One region of the uncultured Martelella sp. genome, then DNA from elsewhere that is predicted to be linked to it. Evidence: riboswitches for the same ligand, from Rfam matches in the RefSeq annotation. Region 1 holds a riboswitch; each other region holds the start of a gene.
The links. A riboswitch is a leader RNA that binds a small molecule or an ion and turns the genes downstream of it on or off. The one in region 1 is predicted to bind thiamine pyrophosphate.

Region 1 (5,858 bases):
CCTTTGCGCCAGTGGTGCAAAAGAAAGGCCGGCGGCTCGACGAAGGAGGCCGGCGATGCATCCTCCTCCAGCTTGAGTGCGATGGCTGTCGTGGTGCTCGGCGCCGTCATCAGCTGGCGGCCGCCGAACCCGATCTGCATGAAGCGGTGAATGTGACCGCACAACACGCGCTCCACATTGTCATGCCGGCCGACCAGTGCCGCCAGTCGGTCGCCGCCGAAACATTTGTAGGTATCGATGAAGCCGATGCCGCTGTCGACGGGCGGCTGGTGCATCAAGAGCATTGTCGGCTGATCCGGGCGTTCGGTCAGTCTCTGCTCCAGCCATGCGAGTGACGCCTCGGTGATCTCGCCATAGTGTTGCCCGGGGACCGTCACATCGAAGCCGATCACCCTGACGGGCCATTGCGCGTGCGTGTCGAAATGCAGCGGTCCTTCATCGGGAAGCCGAACAAGGTCACGAAGACAACGGCGGAAGGTTTCGCGATCGTCATGGTTTCCGGGGATCACGAAGACAGGCTGGTCAAGGCGTTGCAGGGCGGTTCGCACCGTCTCGTATTCGGCTTCCGTGCCGCCATCGACAAGATCGCCACCGATGACCACCAGATCGGGCGTCGGGCGCAGCGCCAGAAGTGTATCGAGCGCGAGATCGAACATGGCGTTCGAATCGACCAGTCCCTGATAAAGCGCGCCTTTGGCGCGAAGGTGGGGATCGGAGAGGTGGGCGATCAGCATGGTTTTATCCTCAAGGTTTTCCGGCGGGCGCCGTACGGGCAGTCGCAGAGTGGCGCGCGGCGACAGGCAGATCAAGAGCCGGAGTGGTCGGCGCGCGCCTCGAATGCCCGGATAACGGCGATCATGTCGTCCTCCGGGTTCCCCAAGGCTTCCGTTTCCGCGTAGAGCGCCACACACGCCTCCATCAGCGGAAAGGCGGTGCCTGCCGAACGCGCCGCGTCAGCCACCAGCCGGCTGTTTTTCAGCACATCGGAAATTCCGGCCTGACGAGTGAAATTGCGGTGGCGGAGCTTGTCGATCTTGACCTTCGAGACGTCGCTCGCCATCGGTCCGGCATTCAGGATTTCGGCAAACTTGTCCATGTCGAGCCCGTGCCGCGCCGCGAAGTGCCCGGATTCCGCAAGCCCCGTGACCATGGTGATCAGGAAGGCGTTGACCGCGAGCTTCATCTGCAGCGCCGCAGGGACCGCGCCGCACTCGAAAACCTGCTTGCAGACCGGCGCGAGAAGGCTGTGCAGACGTTTCATATCCTCCGGCGCGCCCGCGAGCATGCCGACAAGCTGTCCGGCTTCGGCCGGTTTGCGCGAACCGGAGACCGGCGCTTCCACATAATGGCCGCCGGCGGCTGTGATTTCATCAGAGAGTGTTCGGGAATACGCCGCCGAGACGGTGCCCATCGAAACGATGCAATGACCGCCGACCCGTTCGGCGAAGCGGTCCGTTCCACGCCCGAGGACGGCATCTGTGGCGCGTTCGTTTTCGAGCATCAGAAGCACGGTTTCGCACCGGGAAAACAGGTCGCCTGCCGTTGGCGCAACGGCGGCGCCGGCCTTTTCCAGAGGCATGCAGCGTTCCGGCGTCCGGTTCCACACGATAACCGGCATACCGGCCTGAACGAGGTTCAGTGCCATGGGCGTTCCCATCGTGCCGAGGCCGATGAAACCTGTCGGTCTGCTTTGCGGTGCGGGCGCGTTCTGATCGGGCATGCGCGCAAGCCTAAGGCCGATTATCCATTCCGAAAAACGAAATTTATAAAAGTCATAAATTCGAAAATCAGGTATATACCGTTTTTCGCAGCAGGCGTTGACAAGCTCGCGCATCCGGCGCAATTTTGGCGCGCTCACCCGGGGGGTCCCGACAAGGGGCTGAGATACTGCTGGCTTATGCGGCGCAGTGACCCGATGAACCTGATCCAGTTCACACTGGCGTAGGGATGGTGCATCGGCTGCGCGGGATAAGGCCCGCTGTTCCTTTCAGGCGCAATATGCGCGGCCTCCTCCATTCAACGTCGAACTGGGTCTCCAACGCCAAGAGCTATGGAGGCTCCGACCGATGAAAGATATTTCTCCGACCGTCACCACAGGCCCGCTGCCGGCATCCCGCCGCGTCTGGCACAAGGGCATGCTGCATCCCGATATCCGCATCCCGATGCGCGAGATCGACGTGCACCCAAGCGCCGGCGAGCCGCCCGTCACGGTCTATGACAGCTCCGGCCCCTATACCGATCCGCAGGCCGATATCGCCATCGAAAGCGGCCTGCCGCGCCTGCGCGAGGGCTGGGTTGCCGCGCGCGGCGACACGCACGCCTATGACGGACGCCATGTGAAGCCGGAGGATAATGGCTTTGCCGAAGGCAAGCGGCTGGTGCCGGAATTTCCCGTGCGCCATCAGCCGCGCCGGGCCAGGGATGGCAAGGCGGTGACCCAGATGGCCTATGCCCGCGCCGGCATCGTCACGCCTGAAATGGAGTTTGTGGCCATCCGCGAAAATCTCGGGCGAAAGGCGGCGAAACAGGCCTTGATGCGCGATGGCGAGAGTTTTGGCGCGGAAATCCCCGATTTCATCACGCCCGAATTCGTCCGCGACGAGGTGGCGAAGGGCAGGGCGATCATCCCGGCCAATATCAACCACCCCGAGGCCGAGCCGATGGCGATCGGCCGGAATTTTCTGGTGAAGATCAACGCCAATATCGGTAATTCCGCCGTGACTTCATCCATGGCCGAGGAAGTGGAAAAGATGGTCTGGGCCACGCGCTGGGGCGCCGATACGGTGATGGACCTGTCCACCGGCCGCAATATCCACAATATCCGCGACTGGATCATCCGCAATGCGCCGGTTCCGATCGGCACGGTGCCGCTCTATCAGGCGCTGGAAAAGGTTGGCGGCATTGCCGAAGAGTTAAGCTGGGAGGTGTTTCGCGACACGTTGATCGAGCAGGCCGAGCAGGGCGTGGACTATTTCACCATCCATGCAGGCGTACGGCTGCATATGATCCCGATGACGGTGGGCCGGGTGACCGGCATCGTCTCGCGCGGCGGCTCGATCATGGCCAAATGGTGCCTTCATCATCATCGCGAGAGCTTCCTCTACGAGCATTTCGACGAGATCTGCGATATCGCCCGCGCCTATGACGTGTCGTTCTCGCTCGGCGATGGCCTGCGCCCCGGCTCGATTGCCGATGCCAATGACGAGGCGCAATTCGCCGAACTGGAAACGCTGGGCGAACTGACGCAGATCGCCTGGGCGAAAGACTGCCAGGTGATGATCGAGGGCCCCGGCCACGTGCCGATGCACAAGATCAAGGCGAACATGGACAAGCAGCTTGCGGCCTGCGGCGAGGCGCCATTTTATACGCTCGGGCCGCTGACCACGGATATCGCGCCGGGTTACGACCACATCACCTCCGGCATCGGCGCGGCGATGATCGGCTGGTTCGGCACGGCGATGCTCTGCTATGTGACGCCGAAGGAACATCTCGGCCTGCCCGACCGCGATGACGTCAAGACCGGGGTGATCACCTACAAGATTGCCGCCCATGCCGCCGATCTTGCCAAGGGGCATCCGGCCGCGCGCATCCGTGACGATGCACTGTCGCGCGCGCGCTTCGAGTTCCGCTGGGAGGACCAGTTCAACCTGTCGCTCGATCCTGAAACCGCACGCTCGATGCACGACGAGACCCTGCCGAAGGAGGCGCACAAGGTTGCGCATTTCTGTTCAATGTGCGGGCCGAAATTCTGCTCGATGCGTATTTCGCACGATATTCGCGCCGAAGCCCAGAAAGAGGGCATGGCGAAGATGGCGGAAAAATTCCGCGAGGGCGGGGCGCTTTACCTTCCGCTGGAAAGCGAAGAGGAGGCTTGAGCCATCTCGAAGCAGTTGCCGGGGAATGACTTATGCAGGTTCGGTGTGCGGTTCGGTCTCAGCCGTTGGCGTCACCTTGCTCAGCGTTTCCCGGCGCAGCACCTCGGCCAGCCGGTCGGCAATGCCTGAAATGTTCGGCGCACGCAGGAGGCGCAGTTCGATTGATGGCAGCTGCGGCAGGCCAAAATCGTGCCCCACGCTGATGATATCCGCGGGCCTGCCGTGATCCGTGCGCACCGCGATGCCCAGACCCGACCGCAGCGCCGACCAGACGGCCGGGAGGCTTGGCGTCGTCAGTGCGGCGCGCCAGCGCGTCCGGCTGTCATCCAGAGCCGCGAGAGCTGCCTGCCGGAACAGGCAGGGATGGTTGAACAGCACGAGCGGAACAGGATCGCGCGGCAGCGTCGCCATCACATCCTCCGTTGCCAGCCAGCGCATCGGCAGCCGGCACAGCGTTTCGCCCTCGGCCGGGCTGCCGGCGCGGAAGAAGGCGATGGCGGCATCCAGACGGCCCGCGCGCACTTCCTCGGCCAGGCTGTGGTTTTCGCCCGCCCGGATATCGACATGCACATTGTCGCAATTCTGCCTGAAGGTCCGGAGCGTTGCGGGCATCAAATCGTCGAAGAAATCCTGCGGCAGGCCCAGCCGGACAGAGGCCGTCGTGGCGGCAGCGCCGACCGATAACGCCGCTTCGTCGTTCAGCGCGATGATCCGGCGGGCATAGGCGATAAAGGCCTCACCCGCCTCGGTCGGCACAAGACCGCGGCCGTTGCGCCTGAAAAGCACGGTCCCTGTCTGCTGCTCCAGCTTCTTCAGATGCATGCTGACAGCCGACTGGGAGCGGCCAAGCTGCACCGCCGCACGCGCAAAACTGCCAAGGTCGGTTCCCACCACGATGGTTCTGAGCGCGTCCATATCAAAAGTCGTCAACATTTCCGAATTTCGCAATCGAGTTATGTGATCTATTCGATATTGAAAAGTTTATGCAGGAAATGCCTCGGGATCAAGACGGTGCTTTGCCGGGCGTCTATGGACCTTTCGTGCGGCCGCGATTATCTATGATCCATGCCGAACACCAAATCAGAACCTGTCGCCACACGGATCAGTCGCGAACTGGCCGGTCGCATTATCTCCGGCGAGATTGCGGCGGGGACCCGTTTGCGCCAGGACCAGATTGCCGAAACCTTCAAGGCCAGCCATGTTCCGGTGCGCGAGGCCTTCCGTCGGCTGGAAGCACAGGGGCTGGTCGAAAGCGAGCCGCGCCGTGGGGTGCGTGTTGCCGCTTTCAGCCTCGATGATCTGCGCGAAGTGGCGCAAATGCGTTCCGTGCTCGAGGTGCTGGCTTTGCGCAATGCCGCGCCGCATCTGACCACCTCCATTCTGGATGAGGCCGAAGAGGCGACCCGGGCAGGGGATCACGCACGCGATGTTCAGGTGTGGGAAGAGGCGAACCGCCGGTTTCACAGATTGATCCTGACGCCATGCAGCATGCCGCGTCTGCTGCGAACGATCGACGATCTTCATGCGGCCAGCGCACGCTTCCTGTTCTCCGGCTGGCGTGCGGAATGGGAGACGCCGACCGATCGCGACCATCGCGCGATCCTCTCGGCGCTGCGTGCGGGCCATATCGACACGGCCGCGGCTCTGCTTGCACGGCACGTGACCTGGATTGGGCAAAACCCGATCTGAAGCGCTGCGGTCCAGACCGCATCATCAATCCCAGTCAAGACAGATTCGCGATTGCATCCGCATCGCGCAGACCCTTTCTGCGCGGCGTTCTTGCAATGATGACGAAAGTCAGAAACAATATTAGAGATAATGAGTCGAAATTATCTATAATTTGTTGAAGGAGACTTTCATGCCCATGTCGACCGCCGGTGCCACCGGAAAACAATCCGTCATGATCGACCTGCAGAACCGTCCGCTTGCCTGGAAAATCGGGGCTGTGTTTGTCGGTACGCTGTTTCTCGCGCTGTCCTCCTA
Region 2 (5,858 bases), 480 kb from region 1:
TTTCGGGCAGGATGCTGACGAGCCCCGGACTGTCACGCACGACGAAATCATGCAGGATGCCGATGCCGATGCCGGCGCGCACGGCCTCGATCTGCCCGGCCACACCGGCGCAGCGGAACAACCGGCCCGCCGACCGGCCGAGATGATTGGCATAGTTCAGCGACGAGGCATAGGCGTAGTCCTCCACCCCCGTCACCGCGACGTGACCGGCAAGCGCGTGCTCGTCTTCCGGTGTGTCGAAACGGTCGAGATAGGACCGCGCGGCATAAACACCGAGCGTGTAGTCCGTCAGTTTCGACACGACCAGCCGCCCCTCCTCCGGCGGATCGAGCGTGATGGCCAGATCCGCCTCCCGTTTCGACAGCGAGAATGTGCGCGGCAGCGGCACGAGCTCGATGATCAGTCCGGGGTGTTCTTCCTGCAAACGACCGAGTTCACCGGCGAGGAAATAGGTGCCCAGCCCATCCGGCGCGCCGACCCTGACAGTTCCGGCAAGGCTTGCGCCGCGCGCCCGCGTATCCTCCGCAACCCCTAGGATTTCCGTTTCCACCCGCTCGGCAACCGACAGCAGACGCTCGCCGGCCTCCGTCAGCGTCGAGCCTGCCGGCGTGCGTTCGAACAGCGGTTCGCCGAGCGTGTTTTCAAGTGCGTTGAGACGGCGCGACACCGTGGCGTGGTTGAGCCCGAGCGCCTGGGCGGCAGCCAGGATCTGCCCGCGCCTTGCCACGGCGAGAAAAATGCGCAGGTGATCCCAGTCCATGGCTGTCCTTTAATTTTTGCACAACGGATTTGTAAACTATCCTGTTTCTTTGCAAAAATTAATAGGCGAGAGTGTGCAAATCATTTGAACGCGAGAGCGACCCATGGTCACCAACTGCTCTTCCTTGCGTCACCCTCGGGCTTGACCCGAGGGTCCATGCGGCTTCGTTCCGTGCTATCGGATCCTCGGGTCAAGCCCGAGGATGACGCAGAAGAGAGCGGTTGGGCCTGTCGCCCGGAACACCGGAGGAAACACGATGAAATCCATCCAGCACTTTATCGGCGGCAAGGTGGTGGCCGGGTCCGGCACCCGCACCGTACCGACCTACAATCCGGCAACGGGCGAACAAAGCGGCCAACTGTCACTGGCAAGCCCGGCCGATGTCCGTACCGCCGTCGAAACGGCAAAAGCGGCCTTTCCCGGCTGGGCTGAGACCACGCCGCTGCGCCGCGCACGCATCCTCAACAGGTTCCTCGGCATTCTCGAGGACCGCACCGCCGAGCTTGCAGCCTTGATCACCGCCGAGCACGGCAAGGTGATTTCCGATGCCATGGGCGAAATCCAGCGCGGCATGGAAGTGGTGGAATTCGCCACCGCCGCGCCGCAGCTTCTGAAGGGCGAATATACCGAAAATGTCGGTACAGCCGTCGACAGCTGGTCTGTGCGCCAGCCGCTCGGCGTTGTTGCCGGTATTACCCCGTTTAACTTTCCGGCCATGGTGCCGATGTGGATGTTCCCGGTGGCGCTCGCCTGCGGCAATTGCTTCATTCTGAAGCCGTCCGAGCGTGACCCGTCCGCAGCACTGCTGATTGCCGAATGGCTGAAGGAAGCAGGCCTGCCCGACGGCGTCTTCAACGTCGTCCAGGGCGACAAGGAAGCCGTCGACGCCATCCTGACTGACCCCGATATCGAAGCCGTCAGCTTCGTCGGCTCGACCCCGATCGCGCGCTATATCTACACCACGGCAACGGCGGCCGGCAAACGCTGCCAGGCGCTGGGTGGGGCCAAGAACCACATGATCGTGATGCCCGATGCCGACATGGATCAGGCTGCCGACGCGCTGATGGGCGCAGCCTACGGCTCTGCCGGCGAGCGCTGCATGGCAATCTCCGTTGCCGTTCCGGTGGGTGACGAGACCGCCGAACGGCTGATCGAAAAGCTCAAACCCCGCATTTCGGCCCTCAAGGTCGGCCCCGGCACCGATTCGGAGGCCGATATGGGGCCAGTGGTCACCGCAGCGGCCCGCGACAAGGTTCTCGGCTATATCGATTCGGGCGTCGAAGAAGGTGCCGATCTTGTTGTCGATGGCCGCAGCCTGAAACTGCAGGGCTATGAAAACGGCTATTTCGTCGGCGCGACACTGTTCGACCGGGTCACCACCGATATGAAAATCTACAAGGAAGAGATTTTCGGTCCGGTTCTCTCCGTTGCCCGTGCTTCAAGCTATGACGAAGCGGCGCAGTGGATCAACGACCACGAATTCGGCAATGGCACGGCAATCTTCACCCGCGATGGCGATGCCGCGCGCGAATTCGCCCACAAGATCAGGGTCGGCATGGTCGGCATCAATGTGCCGATCCCGGTCCCGATGGCATTTCATTCCTTCGGCGGCTGGAAGGCGTCGCTGTTCGGCGATCACCACATGCACGGGCCGGAAGGCGTGCGCTTCTACACCCGGATGAAGACCATCACCAGCCGCTGGCCCAAGGGCATCCGCTCGGGCGCGGAATTCTCCATGCCGACGATGAAATAAGCCTCGACGCAGGACCGTCATGATGTCCCCCACCCCGGCAGGGCGACCTGCCGGGGTTTTTCGTTGCGGCGGTCTGGTTGTCTTCGACGTCCGCAAACAGGCGTCATCCAAACGCGTAATTTCGACAAAATCATCCTTTAGTTGCATTTACCCCCTTTCGTCACGACTAAGGAGAACGACGGATGGACAAGATCGATTTTCGCTTCGAAGACAAGGTTGCCACGATTACAATCGATAACCCGTGTACCCGCAACGCCTTCGATGCGGAGATGTCGAAGGCCGTGATCTCCTGCCTCGAACAGGCCGAGAAACTGGGCGTGCGGGTCGTGGTGATCAAGGCTCAGACCTCGCACGGCATCTTCTCCGCAGGCCATGACCTGAATGAATACAGACCTGACGATGACCTTGCGGATGATCCGATATTTGCCATGTTCGAGGCGATTTACGCCTCCCCGCTTCCGGTGATCGCCCAGGTCGAAGGCACGGTCTATGCCGGTGCGCTCTGGCTGCTGCTGGCCGCCGATCTTGTCTATGCGCTCAAGACCGCAAGTGTCGTCATGACCGCAAACAGGCTGGGCATCCCCTTCAATCCGAAAGATTACAGCCGGTTTCTGTCGGTTGCCGGCCTTCATTCCATCAAGGAACTGTTTCTGACGGCCGCTCCGATGAATGCAGAGGATGCTCGCTGTGCCGGTATCTTCAACGATATTTTCGAAACACCGGTGGCCCTCGACCGGCGTATCGGCGCGGTGGCGAACCGCATTGCCCGCTGCACCCCCCAAGGCATTGCCAACACCAAGCTGCAACTCAACCAGCTGGCCAGCGCCGTACCGCTGAGCGATGAACAGACAGCCGGCATCGCCTGCAAGCGCGCGGAACTGCTGAAAGATCCCGCACTTCTCATCCGCACGCAAACACTGATGACCCATCTTCACGGGGCTTCGGGCAAAAAACGCGGCCCACTCCCCCATCCCACACAGATACGCGACAGATGACTGTATCCGCAGGGATTTTGCGGTGAACCAAAGGCGACAATAAAAATTCCCCTCGACCTGCAACGCCCCTTATCGGGGCGCTTTTTTCTGATATAACAACGCCATCAAGAGCGACGGGGGCGTCCGCTGCAGCGGGCTGAGAAGCACCCTTGGAACCTGATCCGGATCATACCGGCGGAGGGAGTCACTCGGGCCTTCCGTTGTTCTGGTCCGTCCGGCTTTTCCGCCACAACTGAAAGGGAAACCGGAATGACAGACACCGCGACCATTCTCACCGAAATGCGCGAAAAGGCGCCGTTGGTGCAGTGCATCACCAATTACGTGGCGATGAATGTCGCCGCCAATGTGCTGCTTTCGGCCGGCGCCTCCCCGGCCATGGTGCATTGCGAGGAAGAAGCCGGCGAATTCGCCGGACTGGCCTCCGCTCTCACCGTCAATATCGGCACCCTGTCACCGCTGTGGATCGGCGGCATGAAGGCCGCTATCGACGGCGCTACGGCCAAGGGCACACCCTGGGTTTTTGATCCTGTTGCCCATTTTGCAACGGATTTTCGCAGAAAGGCCGCCCGCGAACTGCTTGAGCGCGGACCGACGATCCTGCGCGGCAACGCGTCTGAAATCCTCGCCTTTTCCGGCGCGACAGGCGGCGGCAAGGGCGTGGATGCCGGTGACAGCGTGGAAGCGGCCGAGGAAACCGCCCGCCGGCTGGCGTCCGAGCGCACCATGGTGGTGGCCGTCACTGGTGAAAACGACTTTGTCACCGATGGCACCCGCAGCGCACGCATTCACGGCGGCTCCCCGATCATGCCGAAGGTGACGGCGCTCGGCTGCGCGCTGACCTGCCTTGTCGGCGCCTTTGCAGGCGCCCGGCCGGACGATCCGTTTTCTGCAACCGTGGCCGCCCTTTCCTTCTATGCCGTCGCCGGCAGCCATGCGCATGACATCGCTGAGGGCCCCGGCACATTCGCTGTCCATTTTCTCGATCAGCTCGCATCGCTGACGCCGGCGGAACTTGAAGCCGAGGCAAGGATTACACTTTCATGAGACCGGTTTTCGACCTTTCGCTTTATCTCGTGCTTGATCCCGTGCTTTGCAGCACCCTCGGCATGACAGAAACGACCCGGCAGGCCGTGCGCGGAGGCGCCACCATGGTCCAGCTTCGGATGAAGGACGCCACCACATCCGAACGGATTGCAGCCGGACGCAAGCTGCAGCAGGTTCTGGCCGGCACGGATGCCCGCCTGATCGTCAATGACGATGTCGAAGCAGCAATCGCGCTTGGCGCAGACGGTGTCCATGTCGGCCAGTCGGACGACGACCCGGTGGCCGTGCGCGCGAAAATCGGGCCCGACATGCTGCTCGGTCTTTCGATCGACAGCCTTGAGGCCGCACGGTGTTTCAACCCGGCCCCGCTGGATTATATCGGCGCAGGCCCGGTTTTCGCGACCGGTACAAAACCCGGCCATGCCGCTCCGCTCGGATTTGACGGGCTTGCCGAAGTGGCAGGGCGGTCCGGCCTGCCGGTCGTGGCCATCGGCGGGTTGAAAGCCGAGCACATACCGGCCACATTTCAGGCCGGTGCAGATGGCATCGCCGTCGTCTCGGCGATCTGCGGACAACCCGATCCCCATCACGCAGCGGTGGCCCTTTCAGCGGCCATCGGGAAGGCAAAGACATGATTGCGAATATACTTTCAATCGCCGGTTCCGACCCGTCAGGCGGCGCCGGCATTCAGGCCGACCTCAAGACCTTTTCCGCACGCGGCACCTATGGCATGGCGGCCATGACGGCGCTGACGGCGCAAAACACCAGGGGCGTCACCGGCGTGCACGAGGTGCCCTCAGCCTTCGTCTCCGAACAGATCACCGCAATCTTCGACGATGTTTCCGTCAGCGCGATCAAGATCGGCATGATCGCCAATGCCAATATCGCAGTCACCATTGCCGACTGCCTGCGCCACCATGTCGAAGTTCCGGTGGTGCTCGATCCCGTGATGGTGGCCAAGGGCGGCCACCGGCTCCTGCCGGAAGATGCGGTCGAGGCATTGAAGGAGCATCTGCTGCCGCTCGCCGCGCTCCTGACGCCGAACCTGCCGGAAGCGGCAGCCCTGCTGGACGAAGACGTCGCCACCGATCGCGACACGATGATCGCCCAGGCCCAGGCGCTGCGCGGTCTCGGGCCGCAGGCCGTGCTACTGAAAGGCGGGCATCTGGACGGTGAAGACTGCCCCGATCTTCTGGTGACCGCAGAGGGCCATCAATGGCTTGAAGGCAAGCGCATCGAAACGGAAAACACCCATGGCACGGGCTGCACGCTCTCAAGTGCGATTGCCGCCGAGATCGGCAAGGGG
Region 3 (5,858 bases), 1.3 Mb from region 1:
AGGTCTGCGCCCGCGCCCTTCACCACGATCATCGCCAGCGGCAGGGCGAGCCAGACCAGAAACACTGCAATCAACCCGGCATCGATGCCGCGCGAAAGGCGGTGGTCGCCGTCGGGGCGCCGGCTGACATCGCTGCTGGCGCTGGCGCCCGGGTCTTTCGCCTTCGGAAAAAGGGCAAGGGCGGCAAGCACCAGTGCCGTTACGGCAATCTGCATGCCGGAAAGGGCGACGGCGCGTGCGGGATTGAAATCGAAGCGAAGCGCCTGATAGATCGCGACCTCGATCGTGGTCGCCGCCGGCCCGCCGCCCAATATCAGCACCAGCGTGAAAGAGGTGGCGCACAGCATGAAGACCAGTCCGGCAACGCCCGGGATCAGCGGCGCGATCACCGGCCATTCGATGAAGCGAAAGATGCTGCGTTGCGGCATCGACAGCATTGCGGCGGTCTTGAAATATTCCTGCGGCACGCGCTCGATGCCTGCCAGAAACAGGCGGGCGGCCAGCGGCAGGTTGAAATAGACATGGGCAATCAGGATGCCCTGCAGGCCGTAGATCTGCAGCGGGCGGCCAAAGTCCGCAAAAGCCAGCGCATCGTTGAAAAGGCCCTGCCGTCCCCATATGCCGATAATGCCGAGCGCACCGATCAGCACCGGCAGTCCCAGCGGCACGGCCATCAGCCGGACAATCCATATCCGGCCGAAAAAATGCGGCCGCCGCGCCATCGCACGGGCAACGGGAATGGCAAGCGCCACGGACAGCACGGTGGACAGGAAGGCCTGATAGAGCGTGAAACGCAGAATGCGCCAGACATAGGGCTCGTTCATGACCGAGACCGCATCGCCAATCCGCCCGAAGCCGGAAAGGGCGGCCACCGCCACGGCAATGAAGCCGATAACGCCCGCAAGGGACATGATGCCGGCGGAAAGGCTCCGGCGAAACTCTGCCGTGGTCAGATACAAAACCGTCGTCCCGCAGCGCTCACCGCGCGCTCATCGCGTTCAGCCATTCGTCGATCCAGGCCTGCCGGTTTTCAGCCACGACATCCGGGGCGAATTGCAGCGTCCTGTCCGGCGTGACGGCATTCTGGAAGGCATCCGGTAGCGGCTCGGAGGTTGCGGCAGCCGGCATCATCCAGTTGTGGGTCGGGATTGCATCCTGAAAGCCGGGCGTAAGCATGAATGCGAGGAAGGATCTGGCCAGCGCCGGATCGTCCGCCATCGTCGTCATGCCAGCCACCTCGATCTGGATATAGAGCCCGTCCTCGAAGTCTGCGGCCTTGTAGCGGTCGGTTTCCTCGGCAATCTGGTGATAGGCCGGCGAGGTGGTGTAGGAAAGCACCATCGGCGCCTCGCCGCTGGTGAACAGGCCGTAGGCTTCCGACCATCCGGGCGCGACCGTCAGAATGCGGTCCGAAAGCGCTTCCCACTTTGCCGCCGCCTCGTCGCCATAGACGGATTTCATCCACAGCAGCATGCCAAGGCCCGGCGTCGATGTGCGCGGGTCCTCGATCACGATCTTTTCGTCAGCCGGTCCGTTGACCAGTTCGTCAAGCGTGGTCGGCGGAGATGCGATGCTCTCGCTGTCGTAGACGATGTCGAAATAGCCGTAGTCGAAAGGGACGAAAATGTCGTCTTCAAACCCGCCGGGGATGTCGAGATTGTCGGTGGAAACGCCGGAGGCGGCAAAAAGCCCCGTCTCCTTTGCCTCGTGGATCAGATTATTGTCGAGGCCGAGCACGATGTCTGCGGGGCTTGAACGGCCCTCGAGCTTCAGCCGGTTGAGCAGGGCAACGCCATCTTCCGCGCCGACGAATTTGACGGTGCAGCCGCATTCGGCCTCGAAAGCCTGCTTGACCAGCGGGCCCGGGCCCCATTCGGTGTTGAAGCTTTCATAGGTATAGACGGTCAGCACCTTGCCGTCTTCAGCCAGCGCGCCGCCTGCAGCCAGCAGCGCCAGCGCTGCAATCGAAATCGAAAGATGATGGCCGGGCATGACGCCTCCTTCGTGGTGTCTCAATCAACATGGGAAAAGGGCGTCGGATCGTTCACGCGTCTAATCCCTCCGCCGGTGTTAACCGGATCAGGTTCCTCGGGTTGGTTCTTCACCTCTCAGCGGACGACGTCGAAGCCGCGTTCCGCACCCCGTTAGAGCTTTTCAACACCTATCGCGGGCTTCCGTGGAATTCAAGGCCGGACGGATTTGAAAATACACGTGAAAGTGACTAGGTAAGAGGCGCATCCGGTATTTCGGATGTACCCGCCAGTCGTCATGCAGGAAAGTGTGTCGGCTCATCCTCTGGGGCGCTTTCCGGTCGAAGGCCGGAGCCTCAGGAAAAAGAAACGGCGCCTGGGCCTGAGGCCGGTTTGAGCCGGTGCTGTGCCGATGCGCTCAGTGTTCAAAGGAAGGAGCACACCAATGACAGAAGCCAAGAGCGGGGACACCGTTCGTATTCACTATACAGGAACCCTCAATGACGGTTCGACCTTCGATTCTTCCGAAGGCCGTCAGCCGCTTGAGTTTACCGTCGGTGCCGGCCAGATCATCCCGGGGCTCGATCGCGAGATCGCCGGTATGAATGTCGGCGACAGCCGCCAGGTGCAGGTGCCGTCGGAAGAGGCCTATGGGCCGCATGATCCGCAGAAGGTTCAGGTCGTGCCGAAGTCGGCCATGCCGGCCGAGGTTGAAGTGGAACCGGGCATGCAGCTTCAGGCGCGCACGCCCACCGGTGAAACCGTGCCGCTGGTCGTGACCAAGGTCGAGGAAGAGCAGGTAACCGTGGATGCCAACCATCCGCTTGCCGGGCAGGATCTGAATTTCGCCGTCGAGCTCGTTGAAATCGTCAACGCGGCTTGAAAAGAAAGCATATTTTGTTGGCGCAGCCATTCCGACAGCTCGACAGTGAGTTTGTAGATATTGCGGCGCGAAAAAGGCGTATTGCCATGATCTTGCCATTCTTTGGTTGAATGGCTGCCCTAAAAAAGGGGCTGGAATGCTGTATGGCGTCCCAGCCCCTTTTGATGCCCGGCTCTCCGGGCAGACCCTGTTTGCGACCGGATGGATACCGATGTCTGTTTTTTGCGTCAGTGTGGAACCGAAACGGGCTTGCGCCGTTTCCGAAGTGTCTGCGCTTACCGCCGAGACGGTTTTCGCGCGATCTTGCCCGAGAGCGAATACATTCAAAAAACGCAATTCCGGCGCCGGTTTTGGTGCAATGCAACATTTTCGGCCTCCCCTTTTCAACCGACGGGAATTTGAATGAAGAGACGAGTTTTTCTGGCGCAAACGGCCGCGGGAGCGCTGGCTTTCTCCGGTTTGGGAAGCAAGGCATTTGCTCAAGGCGCCGCGGTGGAACCCGGCAAGGTACCGGATCAGAATGCGGAAGTGGAAGCGCAGGCACCGGCCCCCGACGCGTTTACCTTCGATACGCTGACGGCCCGGATGAAGGAAAAGGCGGCGCAGCCCTATGAGGCACCGCCGCAGGATGTTGCCGAACCCTTCAATTCGCTCCACTATGATGATTACCGGGCAATCCGCTACGATCCCAACAAGGCGATCTGGCGGGACCAGTCGAATTTCCAGCTTCAGGCCTTTTCGCTCGGCTGGCTGTTCAAGACGCCGGTGGAGATTTACGAAGTCGCCAATGGCGATGCCGAAAAGCTGGTGTTTTCCGCCGACGACTTCATCTATCGCTCGCCGCTCGATATCGCGCAGTTCAGGGATGCTGAATTTCCCGGCGTTGCCGGTTTCCGCATCAACTATCCGCTGAACCGGCCCGATGTTTCCGACGAGCTGATTTCCTTCCTGGGCTCTTCCTATTTCCGTGCGCTCGGTCAGGGCAATCTTTACGGGTTGTCGGCCCGCGGCCTGGCGGTCAACACCGCCACGGACCAGGGCGAGGAGTTTCCGCGGTTTTCCGCGTTCTACATCGTTCGCCCCGTTGCGGAAGGCGAAAAGATCACCGTTTTTGCCGCGCTCGACGGTCCGAGCGTCACCGGCGCCTACCGGTTCGTGATCACGCCCGGCAAGAATACGCGCATGGATGTGACCGCGCGATTGTTTTTCCGGAACGATATCGCCCGTCTCGGCGTTGCACCTATGACTTCGATGTTCCTGTTCGGGCCGGCCAACCATCATGCGTTTGACGACTATCGGGAACGTGTTCACGACAGCGAAGGGCTGAAGATCGTGCGTGCCGATGGTACAGAGTTGTGGCGCAACCTGCAGAACGCGAAGAAGCTTGCGAATTCCTTCTTCACCGAAACCGATCCGCGCGCCTTCGGGCTTTACCAGCGCCATCGGGAATTCGAGGACTATCAGGACGCCGAAGCCCATTACGAACGTCGGCCCTCGCTCCTCGTCGAGCCGCTCGGCACCTGGGGCAAGGGTTCGATCTCGCTGGTCGAAATCCCGACCGACAAGGAAGTCAACGACAATGTCGTGTGCTTCTGGCAGCCTGAAGCCCCGGCCAAGGCCGGAGAATCGGCCGAATATTCGTACCGCCTGACATGGGGTGCGATCGAGGAAGATCAGGTGCGGCTTGCGCGCGTGGTCGACATCAGAAGCGGTGAAGGCGGCGTCTCGGGCGCACAGGCTGACGATGATGTCCGCAAGATCGTGGTCGACTTTGCCGGCGGCCCGCTGGCAGATTTTGGCGCAGGGTCGGAACTTAAGGAGCGGCTCCACGTTACCAATGGCGAGATTGTTCATTCGACGGTTTCAGCAATCATGGGCGAAGACGTCTGGCGGCTTGCAATCGATGTCCGTCCGGCAGGCGATGCGCCGGTCGAACTGCTCGCTGCTCTGACCGACGGCAACCGCGATTTGAGTGAAGTATGGCTTTATCAATGGAGAAAAGGCGATGACCAACCAGACTGACGGAAACAAGGATTTTACCCGGTTTCTCCCGGCGACAGCCCCGCTGCCAATGCCGGACCAGTTGATCGAACGCCCCCGCCATCAGGGTCTGATTGCGACGATACTGTCACCGGTGTCTGTCCTGCAGCGTCCGCGTGCTGTTCGTTTCTGGTCCAGAGGATAATTCCGGTCGATAAAAGCCAGCACGGTCTTTTGGTGCCGGCGTCAATTTCAGGGAAGCATGATGCTGGCTCTCAGGCGAACCATTTCCATTCTGTTTGCAGTCTTCGTGGCGGTGCTCGCCTCGCGGCTGGCCATGGACGTGTTTTTCGCAGATGGCGTGGACTGGGTCGATTTTGTGCGGATTGCGCTTTGCGCAGCCACTGCCGCCTGGATCGCCTGGGGCGCGTCGCTGGCGCTTGGCGGGCTGATCGGCGCACGGATCAAGATCCCGCCGCGCTCGCAGCTTTCCGACAGCGGCCGCGCGGCGCGCACCGCGATCCTGATCCCGGTTTATAACGAGGATCCGCGCGCGACCTTTTCCTCCGCCGCCGCGATGGCCGAAAGTCTGCAAAAGACCGGTCATGCCGAACTGTTCGATATCGCGATCCTGTCGGATACCCGCGATCCAGACGTTGCGGCGCAGGAGGAAGAATGGTTCCTGCGGCTGCATGCCGAGGTGCCTGCGCCGATTGAGGTGTTCTACCGCCGCCGCACGGACAATTCCGGCAAGAAAGCCGGCAATATCGGCGATTTCGTCCGCCGCCACGGCGGGCGCTACCCTTACATGCTGATCCTCGATGCCGACAGCCTGATGGACGGCGAAACCATCGTCGAGATGCTGCGGCGCATGGAAGCCGAACCGAGACTTGGCCTGTTGCAGACGCTGCCGAAGATCGTTGCCGCGCGGTCGTGGTTTGCGCGCGCGCTTCAGTTTTCCGCCGGTCTGTTTTCCCCGATTTTTACCCGCGGGCTGGCCCGCATGCAGGGGCAGGAAGGTCCGT
Region 4 (5,858 bases), 710 kb from region 1:
GCGTCCCCGAAAGACGCGGCGTTTTCTGTTTGGAACGCCCTAAAGCGCCAGCAGCACCTTGTCGGCATCGGGGCTGGCCTGATCGAAGGCTTCGAGCGGGACGACCTTGGGGCCGGTGGCGCCGGCCTTCAGCGCGGCAAGGTCGAAGGACGCATAGCCGAGGCTGTTATAGGTGCGCAGCATGACTGTGCTGCGTTCCAGATCGATCAGCGTGATCCAGGAGGTATATTCGGTGATGAACTCCGGTTTTTGCGCCGGCTGCTGGCCGGTCAGCTTGGTGGCCGATTCCGTCAGCGCGCTGGCCTTGGCGCTGGAATAGACGGAGGCCCCCTTGGGCCGGTCGAACTTGTTCATCACATGGCCAAGCTGGCGCAGCGATGCTTCGGGCCCGTCCGCCTTTTCTGAAAAATGGGCATAATAGACAGCCCGGACAAATCGGTCGACGGCGGTGTCCGAACCGGGCAGCGTCACCGTGGCGATGCCGGAATCGGGCTGTATGAAATTCTGTCCGAGCAAGGTCGCACTCGAATGGTCGATATTGCTGAGATGGGTATAGTTGTTGAGATTGGTCAGGTGCCAGTCGAAACGCGGGCTGTTGGTCATCACGCCCAGCGGGTTGTCGAAGATATGGCGTTCGCCGTCGAAGAATTCGATGACGATGGATGCGCCGCTCCGGTCATGAACCGTGTAGTGGAACGGCGGCACAACGCCGCCGAGGGCTGCCAGCGGATCGACCAGAACCGTCTGCTTTTCAAGCGCTTCCCTGACTTCCGCCACGGTGGAAAACTGTGCCAGCATCCATGCGCCGAGATCGATTGCCGACAGCACCGGCACATCCTCGGCTTGCGTGTCATCGGGGCCATGCGTGTCGGCGAAGGCAAGCAGGGAGAAATTCAGCCCGGCCTCGTTCAGGCCTTCCACCACTTTCAGGTCCTCGACGCTGCCATTGGGCACCACGACGCCGAAAATGTCGTAGCGGCTCTCATAGGTCAGCGGTGCATGATTGCCGGCCTTTGACGAAAGCGGTGTGCCGCTGGGCAGGAACGCCGCCAGATAAGGCAGTTCCACCGGCAGCTCCAGTGTGCGTCCTGCGTAAACGGAGCCGGAAAGATCTGTGTAGAGCAGGGACGTGCACATGGATTACCTCGTTATCTATTGGCGCATTGGCGAGAGAGTATTGCGGGGTTTTCGCCCGCGCAAGGTCTGAGACCCTCGAAGATCATTTCCGATTTCCGCCCCTCAGGTGTTTGCGACCGTTTCGATCCGTTCCATGCCGCCGACAGCCGGGGCGAAATCGGCCCAGACGTTCCTGGCGCCCGCCCGCCAGGCGTCCATGTCCTCGGGCTGGAACACGGTGCCGCCATTTTCGCGCGCGGTTTCCATGGCCGCGGTTTCATCTTCCACGATCAGCGCATTGAAATAGAGCGCGGCCTCGGCTGAAATCGCCTCCAGAACGGTCTGGGCCTCGGGATCGAGCCCGTTCCAGAACGCTTGTGAAAAATAGATCACGCCGGACGCGCGGATATGCCCGGTTTCGGTCAGGCACGGCACGACCTCGTAGAGCTTGAAACCGGCATAGGCGGATTTGGTCAGGTCCATGGCATCCGCAACCCCGGTGGCCAGCGCGTTATAGGTCTCGGTAATCGGGATGCCGACGGGAACCGCGCCAAAGGCGCTCCACAACCCGGTATGAAGCGGACTGTTGATTACCCTGATCGTGACGCCTTCAAGCCCTTCCGGCCGGGTTACCGGCGTTTTCGTCAGAAGATGGCGGGCGCCGTAGTCGATAAAGCCGCCGACGATGAAGCGCTCATCGGCAAGCGCGCTTTTCAGTTCCGCGCCCACGGGGCCTGCAACCACGCGGCCAAGGTGTTCAGGACTGCGAAACAGGAACGGCAGGTCGAGGATCTGCAATTGCGGCACCCATGACGACAGCGCCGAAACGGTCGAAAGGCTCGCCTGCACGGAACCGAGGCGGATGCTGTCGGCAACCTGTTTTTCCCCGCCCAGCGCGCCATTGGCGACGATGTTGAAGCGAAAACGGCCGGGCAGCCGTTCCTCGGCCTTTTCGGCGATATAGCGCCAGATTCTGGTTTCCGGCTTGTCCTCTCCGAGCAATGAGGCCACGGTCACCGTGGTCTGCGCCAGGGCCGGGCGGGCGATATACGGGGCCGAAAGCGCGGTCAGCGTAGCGGCTTTCAGGAAATGGCGACGGGTGAGGGGCTGCATGACGTTTCCTCTCAGATCAACAGGGTGCAGATGCACAGAATGGCGATTGCCGCAAGAAGCGCGGCGAGATAGGGCAGCACCGCGCGAAAAAGCTCGGCCGAGGGAACCTCCGTCACACCGGCCACCACCAGAACCAGCATGCCGACCGGCGGCGTCAGGCCGCCGATCATCAGCGTGGTGACGATGATCACGCCGAAGGCGATCGGGTCGATGCCGGAACCGGTGGCAAGCGGCAGCAGAAGGGGGCCTAAAAGCAGGATCGCCGCGCCGATATCGAGAACCAGCCCGGCGCCAAGCAGAACGATGACGGAAAAGGCCAGGACCGCGGCGGGAGAACCGCCGAAAGCGGCAACGGTTGAGGCGATCATGCCGGATACGCGGTCAACGGCCAGCTGAAAGGCAAACGGTCCGGCCGAACCGATGAGAAGGCCGATGGCCGCCGCTTCGGTCGCGGTCTGCCGGAAAACCGAAAAAAGCGCTGTCCGGCGCGTTTTCGAAAAAGCCGCAAGTGCAAGCGCATAGATGGCCGCAAGGGCTGCCGCCTCGGTGGTGGTGACGATGCCGATGCGGATGCCGGCAACCACGATGACGCCGAGCCCGAAGGCGGGGACCGCTGCCAGCAGGGATCGCCGGCGTTCGCCCCTGGCCGCCGGTCTGCTGCCGGGCAGATTGCGGGTCGTGAGGTAAATGGCGATGGAGAGAGCCGCCGCCATCACCAGCCCCGCAAACAGCCCGCCGAGAAGCAGCGCGCCCACGGAAAGGTCGGTCGCGGCCGCCAGGATCAGGAAGGCGATTGACGGCGGGATGATGTTGTCGAGCACCGACGAGGCGGCAATGATCGCGCCGGAGCGGGCCGGCGGATAGCCATGGCGCACCAGTTCCGGGTGAAAGGTGGTGGCGGAAAACACGGCATTGGCGACCGACGAGCCGGAGGCCCCGGAAAACAGCGTGCCGGTGGCCAGCACCGTCTGCGCCAGCCCCCCGCGCCGGTGGCCGACCAGTGAGGCGGCGAAGGCCACAAGGTGCGTTGCCGCGCCCGAGGCGGAAAGGGCTGCCCCCGTCAGCAAAAAGAACGGAATGGCGAGCAACAGAAAGTGGGACATGCCGGAAACGGTCGTGGTGACGATGGTTTCCGTTCCAAGATTGCCGCCGAAGGGAATGGCGATCATCGCCGCCGCGATGAAGGCGTGGGCAAGCGGTGCGGCGGCGACAAGGCCGACCGCCGCCGCTATCGCGATCGCAATGCTCGCAGGCAGGGCGGTTGTGACGGTGACGTGCAGGCAGGCGTAATAGACTGCGGATGCGAGGGTCGCGGATGCGGCAAGCGGCAGAGCCTGCCGTTCGCCGATGCGACGAAGAACCAGAATGATCGCGAGAAGACCGCCGCCTGCGCCGGTCACCGCAAAACGCACCCATTCGGGAAGGCCGAGTGCCGGCGATGTGCCGCCGATGAGGTTCACGACGCGCGTGCTGCCGAAAATCAGCACAAGAGCCGCCAGCAGGCTGAACGCATCGGCAATGATGCCGGCCAGTTTTTTGGCAGCCGGGCCGAAAGGCAGATCAAGCCGCATGGAAAGCGGGCCGGACAGCACAAGCGGTGCGGCAAGGGCAATCAGCGCCACATTCAGCCAGATGCCGAGATCTTCCGTTCCGATAACGCCGGTGTGAAACAGATAGCGCAGAACCACGCTGGTCAGCACCACGGCGAGCATCACCGCCAGCACGGTGGCGGCGACCATCGCGAGTGCCGTTTCCAGCCGCGTGGCAAGCTGTGCTGCCCGGGCGTGCAGCGTGCCGGGCTTTTCCGTCATTGTGCCGGGGGTGCGATGGCCGTGTCTACGCTGCGGCGGAGTTCACGGGTTGCGGCTGAAACGTCGGGTGCGTGGAAAATCGCGGAAATCACCGCAATGCCGTCGGCGCCTTCGGCCATCAGCCGTGGCACGTCTTCAAGCTTGATACCGGCAATCGCGCCAACCGGCAGGTCGGGCCGCGCCCGTTTGAGGCCGCGGCGCAGCGCACGAAAGCCGTTGAGGCCCACCGGAGGATCCATATTGATCTTGGAAAGCGTCTGGAAAACACCGCCGATACAGGCGTAATCGACCGGTGCGGCCGCCGCCCTGGCGCCATCGGAGGCGTTCTTGACCGTGAGCCCGATAATGGCGTCCGGGCCAAGCAGCTTCCGGGCGATCTCCGCCGGCATGTCGTCGCTGCCCAGATGCACCCCGTCGGCCTCGGCCGCAAGGGCCACGTCGATCCGGTCATTGACGACGAAGGGCACGCCGGTGGGCACAAGCGCCGCGCGGATTTGAACGGCGCGTTCGACCATCTGACGGGTTTTGGCGAATTTGTCGCGATACTGGATCAGCGTTGCGCCGTTTTCGGCGGCAAGCCGCGCCAACTCCGCCAGCGGCGCGGCCTCAACCAGACCGGCATCGACAATGGCGTTCAGGCGATAGTCGACCGTTCTCATGGCCGTGCCCCGGCAAGAGTTCCCGGCGGGCAGATGTTACGAATGTCCAACGGCATAGAAAGCGCTCCACGATCATACGAAGACCGGGCAGCGGCGCGGGCGCGAAAACAGGGAAGGCAACCATTTTCCGTTCCTACGCCGGTATGACCCGGATCAGGTTCAAGGGTCCGGCGCATTGCCATCTCAGCATCGGATGATGCTCCCCTCGGAATTTCCGTGATTCTGTCGGGCTTTGCGCCCCCTGTCAACAGGCTTCAGGCAGCGCCGAACGCGGCTTGCCGGAAACCGGACAGGTCTGTGAGCACGGTGTCGGCGCCTGCGCTCTGAAGCCGTTCGGCATGAAGCGGCCTTATGCCTTCAAGGTGGCCGCCGCCGACAAAGCCGACACAGCGCATCCCGGCGCGGCCGGCGGCAATGACGCCGGCAATCGAGTCTTCAAGCACGACACAGTCGCCGGCCTGCGCGTCGCTCTGTTCGGCGGCGTACAGAAAAACGTCGGGCGCGGGCTTGCCGTGTTCGACCGATTCCGCACTGAAAGCGCGGCCGCGGAAACGGTCGGCAAAGCCGATACACTCAAGCGCCACACCCAGCCGTTTGTAGGAGCCGCCGGACGCGATGCAGTAGCCGATGCCGGCTGCATCCAGACTGTCGAGCATGTCCGCGGCACCCGTCATCGGCTGCAGTTCGCGGGCGTAGCGGTCAAACAGCCGCGCATACCAGTCCTTCTGAAACGCGGGCTCAACCGGCTTGCCGGTGCTGTTTTCGACAAAGGCGGTGATCTGTTTGATCGAGGCGCCGAGAAACTTCTCGACCAGCGTATCCCAGTCGACCGTTATTCCGTATTCTTCAAGTGAGGTCTGGAGTTCGGCGAGCGCGATGATTTCGCTGTTGGCGAGCACACCGTCGAAATCGAAAATAACTGTTTTCTTCATGAGGTCCTGGCCAGAATGCGTTCGGCGGTGATGTCGTCGGTCACAAGCGTGGTAACGAGCCCGCGGCGGATGGCGGCGATGATGACGTCGACCTTGTGTGTGCCGGCTGCGGCAAGCACCCGCTCGGGAACCTTCTCAAGCGCATCAAGCCGGATGCCGACGGCACAGTCATTGATGAAGTGGTCGACCTCCCGGCCGTTGTGATCGATAAAATGGCCGACGATATC

Region 2: another riboswitch for thiamine pyrophosphate. It lies ahead of thiM (hydroxyethylthiazole kinase); the one in region 1 lies ahead of thiC (phosphomethylpyrimidine synthase ThiC).
Region 3: another riboswitch for thiamine pyrophosphate. It lies ahead of thiB (thiamine ABC transporter substrate binding subunit); the one in region 1 lies ahead of thiC (phosphomethylpyrimidine synthase ThiC).
Region 4: another riboswitch for thiamine pyrophosphate. It lies ahead of thiE (thiamine phosphate synthase); the one in region 1 lies ahead of thiC (phosphomethylpyrimidine synthase ThiC).

Annotation. Positions count from the first base shown of each region.
Region 1 is NZ_CAXXFM010000001.1:2,856,958-2,862,815, forward strand. It holds gene ACHZCU_RS13365 (phosphodiesterase) at 1-734, opposite strand, end outside; gene ACHZCU_RS13370 (NAD(P)-dependent oxidoreductase) at 806-1,720, opposite strand; TPP riboswitch at 1,850-1,966, shown strand; gene thiC (phosphomethylpyrimidine synthase ThiC) at 2,067-3,875, shown strand; gene ACHZCU_RS13380 (LysR substrate-binding domain-containing protein) at 3,906-4,808, opposite strand; gene ACHZCU_RS13385 (GntR family transcriptional regulator) at 4,941-5,564, shown strand; gene ACHZCU_RS13390 (biotin transporter BioY) at 5,734-5,858, shown strand, end outside.
Region 2 is NZ_CAXXFM010000001.1:3,337,053-3,342,910, reverse strand. It holds gene ACHZCU_RS15530 (LysR family transcriptional regulator) at 1-760, opposite strand, end outside; gene ACHZCU_RS15525 (CoA-acylating methylmalonate-semialdehyde dehydrogenase) at 1,017-2,513, shown strand; gene ACHZCU_RS15520 (enoyl-CoA hydratase-related protein) at 2,696-3,508, shown strand; TPP riboswitch at 3,614-3,708, shown strand; gene thiM (hydroxyethylthiazole kinase) at 3,758-4,552, shown strand; gene thiE (thiamine phosphate synthase) at 4,549-5,187, shown strand; gene thiD (bifunctional hydroxymethylpyrimidine kinase/phosphomethylpyrimidine kinase) at 5,184-5,858, shown strand, end outside.
Region 3 is NZ_CAXXFM010000001.1:1,530,360-1,536,217, reverse strand. It holds gene thiP (thiamine/thiamine pyrophosphate ABC transporter permease) at 1-959, opposite strand, end outside; gene thiB (thiamine ABC transporter substrate binding subunit) at 979-1,992, opposite strand; TPP riboswitch at 2,040-2,154, opposite strand; gene ACHZCU_RS07255 (peptidylprolyl isomerase) at 2,416-2,853, shown strand; gene ACHZCU_RS07250 (glucan biosynthesis protein G) at 3,256-4,875, shown strand; gene mdoH (glucans biosynthesis glucosyltransferase MdoH) at 5,099-5,858, shown strand, end outside.
Region 4 is NZ_CAXXFM010000001.1:2,150,182-2,156,039, forward strand. It holds gene ACHZCU_RS10120 (linear amide C-N hydrolase) at 40-1,137, opposite strand; gene ACHZCU_RS10125 (TRAP transporter substrate-binding protein) at 1,240-2,229, opposite strand; gene ACHZCU_RS10130 (TRAP transporter large permease subunit) at 2,241-4,040, opposite strand; gene thiE (thiamine phosphate synthase) at 4,037-4,699, opposite strand; TPP riboswitch at 4,813-4,915, opposite strand; gene ACHZCU_RS10140 (HAD family phosphatase) at 4,954-5,631, opposite strand; gene ACHZCU_RS10145 (sugar-binding transcriptional regulator) at 5,628-5,858, opposite strand, start outside.